3 regions of the Massilia sp. LC238 genome follow, and region 1 is predicted to be linked to each of the others. Evidence: predicted binding sites of a transcription regulator. Region 1 holds the regulator's gene; each other region holds the start of a gene.
What was found. Region 1 encodes FliA, which starts transcription of late flagellar genes. Its sites were predicted from a motif close to CTAAAGTTTNNNNNNNNNNNGCCGNTA; they were not measured.

Region 1 (2,262 bases):
ACCTTGGCTAGTTTCGATTTCGACCAGGCCGAAGGCCTGCGCCGGATGCTGCAGGGCCCGCGCCCGCGCATCGTCACGTTTCTGTCCGCCACGCCGGAGGACGACAAGGGCGCCATGCTGGTCAACCTGGGCGCCTCGCTGGCCCAGCTGGGGAACGAAGTCCTGATCGTCGACGCCTGCGAACGCGACTACGGCGTGGCGCGCCGCCTGGGCCTGAACCGGGCCGCCAACCTGGCCGCCGTGGCGCGCCAGGAGTATGGCCTGAACCAGGTGCTGCACGCGGTGCCGCAGGGCTTTTCGGTGGCTTCGCTCGGCCGTCCGCACGGCAGCAATGACGCGCGCCGCCTGGCCAAGACCTTCGACGTGCTGGTGGGGCAGGCCGGCATCGTGATGGTCGACGGCGAACTGGGGCCAAGCGGCGAATTCCCGCTGCCGCTGATGGCGAGCTCGGAGATCGTGGTGCAGGTCTCTACCAGCGCCGCGTCGATCACGAATGCCTACGCGCTGATCAAGCGCCTGGCGCAGCAACTGGGCCGCCGTCCCTTCGGCATCCTGGTGACCGGCGCGACAGAGGCGGAGGCCAAGGTGGTATACGATAATATGTCAGCTGCGGCAACACGCTACCTGGCGGTCAACCTGCGCTCGATGGGTTCGGTGCCGGCCGACGAGTACCTGCACCGGGCCGCGCGCCTGGGCCGGGCGGTGGTCGATGCCTTCCCGCTGGCGGGGGCCTCGGTCGCCTTCCGTCGCCTGGCCGGCAAGTTCGCGTTGCACGCGATGCCCGGCATGGGCAGGGGTTAATCGTAGGGTGGGCGGCTTGTCCGCCCACGCGGTGATAGTTAGGGTGTGAATAGCCGCGCAGGCAGCAGCACGGTCGGTTGACCGCGTGGGCGTCTGTAATTCCGGGCATTGCCCGAAATTACCCCGCCCACCCTACAAGAGAAGAAAAGATAATCAGAACGCATGTACACGGTCAAAGGGAAAGCGGACAAGAACCATTTGCTGACGGAGCACATGCCGTTGGTGAAGCGTCTTGCCCACCACATGAAGGCCAAGCTGCCGCCTTCGGTGGAAGTCGATGACCTGGTGCAGGCTGGCATGATGGGCCTGCTCGACGCGATCAACCGCTACGAAGACAACCACGGCGCCCAGTTCGAGACCTATGCGGTGCTGCGCATCCGCGGCGCCATGCTCGACGAGCTGCGCAACAGCGACTGGATGCCGCGCAGTACGCGCCAGAACATGCGCAAGGTGGAAGCCGCGATGGAGGCGCTGCAGCAGCGCCTGGGCCGTCCGGCCAGCGAATCCGAGATCGCCAAGTCGCTCAAGATGTCGCTCGCCGACTACCAGGAGATGCTGGGCGACGGCGGCGGCCACCAGCTGCTGTACTACGAAGACTTCCACGACCAGGGCGAGGACGGCGGCAGCGACAGCTTCCTCGACCGCTATGCGGTGGACGACAGCGACCCGCTGCGCAGCCTGCTCGATACGGGCTTCCGCCAGGCCGTGATCGATGCCATCGACGCCTTGCCGCCGCGCGAGAAGATGCTGATGGGCCTCTACTACGAGGAAGAACTCAACTTGAAGGAAATCGGCGCCGTCATGGGCGTGAGCGAGTCGCGGGTGTCGCAGCTGCACACCCAGGCCGTGTCGCGTCTGCGCGCGGCGCTACGGGAGCAATTGTGGACTGGGCCAGCGTAGCTGGCCTGGTGCTCGCGATCGCGGGCATCTTCATCGGCCATACGCTGGACGGCGGCAAGTTCGCGTCGCTGATCCATCCGTCCGCCTTCGCCATCGTGGTGATCGGCACCTTCGGTGCCACCTTGCTGCAGAGCGAGCGGCGCAGCTTCATGCTGGGCCTGCGCATGCTGCGCTGGGTGTTTTTCCCGCCTAAATCGAACCGTGAGCTGCTCTCGCGCGAGATCGCGCTGTGGAGCCTCTCCGCGCGGCGCGACGGCCTGCTCTCGCTCGAGCAGTACATGGGCACCAAGGACAAATTCATCCAGAAGGGCCTGCGCCTGGTGGTCGACGGCATCCAGCCCGAGAAGATCCGCAGCCTGCTGGAGAACGAGATCAACGCCTACGAATTCTCGCAGCGCCAGGCGGCGCGCATCTGGGAATCGGCCGCCGGCTATGCGCCCACCATCGGCATCCTGGGCGCGGTGCTGGGCCTGATCCACGTGATGGAAAACCTGTCGGATCCGTCGCGCCTGGGTTCCGGCATCGCGGTGGCCTTTGTCTCCACCGTGTATGGCGTGGGGC
Region 2 (2,262 bases), on a different contig from region 1:
GGCACGTCGACGGTGAGCTTGAAGCGGGCGCGGAAGGCCGGTTCGTCCCAGGTCGGGAGCATGCGGCGGGCGTCGGTCGGCGCCATGGTGGTGGCGATCAGCTTCTTGTCCTGGCCGCCCGCCTTGTAGTTCACGTAGAACAGGCCGCGCCCTTCGCGGTTGATCTGGCCGCGGAAGGCCAGCGCCAGCGCGTACCTGCCCGGCGCCAGCGGCTGGGACAGCGCGAAGCGCAGGGTCTGCTGCTTCTTGTCGAGGATGGGGTCCAGTTTCAAGGTGCCGATGTGCTTGCCCGTCAGGCTGGCCGAATCGATCTGCATGTTGTCGGCGTTCAGCATGATGGTCGAGGTCGGCTTCAGGACGTCGATCTCGACCGTCTGGGTGCCGCGGAAGCTGTTGACGGCGACGTCCGGCACGATGTGGGCGTCGTACTGCAGCGGCACCACGTCCTTCGGCAGCTTGCCCGGCGTTGCCGCGAAAGAAAACGGCGCCTCGGCCTGCGCCGTGGCGGCGCCCAGGGCCAACGCAAGCGCGGCCGTGGCTTTGCGAGCCCGGGCGACTGGCATGTCTCTCATAAGTCTCTCTCTCGAATCTGTTTTTATTTGACGGTTCCTGCGCGCGATGGCGCAAGAACCCAGCACGCACTGTAGGAAAGCCGGGCGCCGCCTGCGCCCGGATTGCGACAGACTGCAAAAAACGGGGCCAGACTGCTGAAACCGGGGAATGGCGGAGGCATTCGAAAAAAATCCGAAATTTTTTTCGAATTACCCTAAAGTTCCCGAAAGCCCATCCGTAAATGCCTTAGATACCCGGCAATCCGGCCGGCGTTCATTGCCTTGGTGCCAACATGACCTCGAACGACGTCCTCTCGATGTACGAAAACCTCGCTGGCCTCAGCAGCCAGATGAAGGGCGCCGCCGAGGCTGGCGACTGGACCGGTTTCGACAAGCTGAACGTGCAGGCGGCGGTGGCCGCAGGGGCCGCGATCGGCGGCGTGCCGGCACTGGAAGGCGCCAAGCGCCAGCGCAAGATCGACCTGCTCAAACAACTGATGGCCAATGACCGCGCGATTCGCGACGTGACCGAACCCTGGATGGGGCAGCTGGACCGCGCGATGTGCGCGCACTGATCAGCAAGAATTACGATCGAAGGCACCTGCGGGTGCCTTTTTCTTTGGTGGTCTGGCTACGATTCCAGCTTACTGAGCTTGCCCAGGCAGCGGCGCTGGTAACCGTTGAGCCCTTCCGTGACGAGCGCATCGTCCTCGGCCAGCTTCCCGGCATCGATCAGGAGCCGTAGCTTGGCGATGTGATCACCCTGCGCCAGCGCCTGCGCCAGGTTCGGACCATCCGGTTCGCCGGCCCGGGCGATCGCCTCGGCCACCTTGTCCGGGAAATCCCAGTGCCTGGCGATGACCGCCGACAGCTGCCGGCTGCGCGCCAGCAGTTCCACCCCGAACGCTTCGGAGGCCGGCACCTTGCCGTTCTGGCAGATGCGGTCGCTAAGGCGGAAGGCGACGATCAGTCCGACGTCCTGCATCAGCCCCGCCAGGCAGGATTCGAAGATGTCGGCCGCCACCGCCGACGCCATCAGGCTCGCCGCCACCGCACATTTTTCGGAATGGTTCCATACCAGCGGCGCCGCACGGCGGGCAAAGCCCGCCTCGTGCAGTCTGATGAGGGGCCGGAAGGCGACCCGCGCCAGCAGCATGCGCAAGCCGTTCTGCCCGAGCAGCATGATGGCGGCGTCCAGGGTCTTGATCGGGGCGACGGGACGGTAATAGGCGCTGTTGGCCTCGCGCAGCACTTCGGCCACCAGCACCACGTCTTCGGCGAGCTGGCCGGCCAGCTCGCCCGTGCTGACGCTCTCGTCACGCAGGCTGCGCAGCAGCTTGGGGATCAGTTCCGGAACCCGCGGCACCAGCTCGGCCGCGATGGCCGGGTTCTGCGCCAGCGTGCGCACCTGCTCCAGGATCAGGCGCTCGGTCTCGGGCGGCGCGTCGAACCTTGCCGGACCAGCCAGCCAGAGGTAGTACAGGGCGTCGGTCGCGGCATGGTCCGTGCCGCCGCCCGGCTCCTCGGGCGTGGCCGCCTGGGGTTCCGCGCCGCTCAGTAAACGATTGATCCAGTTCTTCATAGTCCGCCAGGGTCTGTGCCGCAGGTGGGATTGTAGCCCAAGGGCCCACCATGCAAAACGCATGAACTGCGAATGGACGTTCTGAAAAGACAAAAGCGCCCGCAGGCGCTTTGAGATGTGCCCGAGCAG
Region 3 (2,262 bases), on a different contig from region 1:
AAATCGCGCGAGCGTACCAGACAAGCGCCGCGCAAAATGCACGCATTGCCACGGGACGAAGAGCGCTTACAGCTCGGGCGGCGGCGCCACACCGTGTTCCTTGGTCAGCGCATAGCGCGCGCCGCCTGGCGGAAAGCCTTCCAGGCGGTGCTGCACGACGTAGCCCAGCTTCTGGTAAAACGCCAGGGCCTGGAAACTCAGTGTCTCCAGGAAGACGCGCTTGCAACCCCGACGCAGCCCTTCCTCCTCGGCCTTGATCAGGATGGCACGGCCGATGCCGCAGTTCCGCGCCGATTCGTCAACCCATAGCGCATGCACTTGTAGCCAGCTAACATAGGTGTCGCCCACCAGGCCGCCGACGATACGGTCTGTCTCGTCACGCACCGTGATCACCAGGTCCCGGGGAGTGTCGCCGCCGGTATGTGCGGCATGGAAGTCAATGAGGCCTTGGACAATGAGATTCGAATCGCGGTAGTCCGGGCTTTCCTCGACTGCAATGATGTAATCACTCTTCTGCATTGTGGCTAACTCTATGCTTTCAGCAAAAAAGACAATGGCCGCATCATGCGGCCATTGTCGTTTGAAGATGCGCCCTCAGCCGATCACGTAGCGCTTTGACGGCCCGCTTCCCAGCGCCTGGCCGCTGGCGCCATACACGCCGCCCGCATCCGCGCCGGCCGGCATGCGCAGGGCGTTGAGCACGCCCTGGTTGTGCGCCAGCTGCTTGTTGATCAGCATGCCGTTGACGCGGTTGAGTTCCTTGGCTTCCCGGGCCAGCGCCAGCAGCGCTTCCCACTGGGTTCTCGCTTCGTCATTGCCGCCCACCGCCAGCCAGGGTTCCATGCCTGCTTCCGAGCCTTCGCAGCCGGCTGCAAGCAGCGCGGCGTGGCGCTGGGCCGATAAATCGGCGAGCGCCTGCAGCAGTGCGTTCTTGCGGGGAGTGGTTTCCGCCAGCCCATCGGCGTCAGCTGCGACGAGCAGCTGCTGTTCCTGTTTCATCAGCTCGATCAGGAAGCCGAGGTGTTGCTGTTCTTGAAGGACGGTCGAGATTGGGCTGGTGGGCATGAAGGATTATCGCTTGCGTGAATGGAGCAAGTCGCGCACGGTGTCGAGCAGGCCGTCGGCGACTTTCTCGGAGTTGACCTGGAACTGGCCATCGGCGATGGCCATCTTGATGCGCTCGACTTTCTTGGTGTCGAACACCTGGTTGTTGCCGCCCACGGCATTGGCCATGGCCTGGCCCTGCGAGGACAGGCGCACGCTGTCGGTCGCGACCTGGGTGGTCGTCGCGGTCGTGGCGGCCTTGTCGGCGCCGCGTGCGTTCGCGGCGCCGTTGGTGTTGGTGGGCTGAAGGCCTGGGTTGCCCTTGAGGGTATCGTTGATTTTCACAGCATCATCCTTCTCTGTTCGGAGCGGAAACTCCGGGATCTGCATCCTGTATCGGCAAGGATTTCACAAACTTTAGCGCAGAAAAGGCCGTCCAATGAAAATATGCAAAGTGGTTTTCAGATCGCCACTTCGATGATCCCGCCCGCCCGCGCGGTGCCGCTGACCACCGTTCCCGACTGGGTCCGCGCCTGCGCCACCTGGCCTTCGCCGGCGTTGCTGATCGCCTTCGCTTCCGCCGACACCGAGAAATTCGTTCCTTTCGACACCAGGCGCACCGCCTGGCCCTGCTGGACCACCGGGCGCGACCGCAAGGTGTCGAGGCGCAGCGGCGTGCCGGACGGCAAGGAGGCGGTCGGCGTGCGGCCGATGGCCTGGGCCATGTCGGTGATGATGCCGTTCGGCATGGCGGCGATGTCGCCCTTCATCATGACGAGCTGGGTGGCGTCGACCGGCTGGCCCTGGGCCAGCGGTACGGCGGCGGCGACGTAGTCGGCCATCACCTGCACGGTGGCCTGAATATACACCGTCCAGGGCGAGGGAGCGGTGCAGCGCACCCCGACCGTTGTTTTTCCCCACGCGCGCGCGCCCGGCTGCTGGAAGGCTTCCGGCGCCGGGCAGCTAGCCAAGCTGGTGCGCGGGTCGACTTGCCCCACCTTGATCGTCACCTGGCCCGGCAGGCCGGCGCTCTGGCTCTGCAGGTACTGTTCCACGACCGTGCGCAGGGCCGGGAGGTTCTGGCGGCCTTGTGCGCTCGCGAGCGGGGCGAGCAGGACGAGCAGGACGGCGGCGATGGTGCGTTTCATGGTCAATCCGGCGGATGCAGGTGGGAGATGCTGCCATTCTAGGCAGTGAGATTCTCTGGCGAAACTTTGA

Region 2: the regulator FliA is predicted to act here: its motif matches at 767-793, upstream of FG94_RS21640 (flagellar protein FliT).
Region 3: the regulator FliA is predicted to act here: its motif matches at 1,439-1,465, upstream of flgM (flagellar biosynthesis anti-sigma factor FlgM).

Annotation. Positions count from the first base shown of each region.
Region 1 covers NZ_JNNN01000047.1:6,022-8,283, reverse strand. Annotated here, with positions in the region: gene flhF (flagellar biosynthesis protein FlhF) at 1-11, shown strand, start outside; gene FG94_RS12950 (antiactivator of flagellar biosynthesis FleN protein) at 4-801, shown strand; gene FG94_RS12945 (RNA polymerase sigma factor FliA) at 964-1,701, shown strand; gene FG94_RS12940 (flagellar motor protein) at 1,683-2,262, shown strand, end outside.
Region 2 covers NZ_JNNN01000078.1:71,651-73,912, reverse strand. Annotated here, with positions in the region: gene FG94_RS21645 (M1 family metallopeptidase) at 1-572, opposite strand, end outside; gene FG94_RS21640 (flagellar protein FliT) at 845-1,126, shown strand; gene FG94_RS21635 (HDOD domain-containing protein) at 1,183-2,133, opposite strand.
Region 3 covers NZ_JNNN01000046.1:17,891-20,152, reverse strand. Annotated here, with positions in the region: gene FG94_RS12885 (N-acetyltransferase) at 67-519, opposite strand; gene FG94_RS12880 (flagella synthesis protein FlgN) at 595-1,065, opposite strand; gene flgM (flagellar biosynthesis anti-sigma factor FlgM) at 1,072-1,389, opposite strand; gene flgA (flagellar basal body P-ring formation chaperone FlgA) at 1,506-2,192, opposite strand.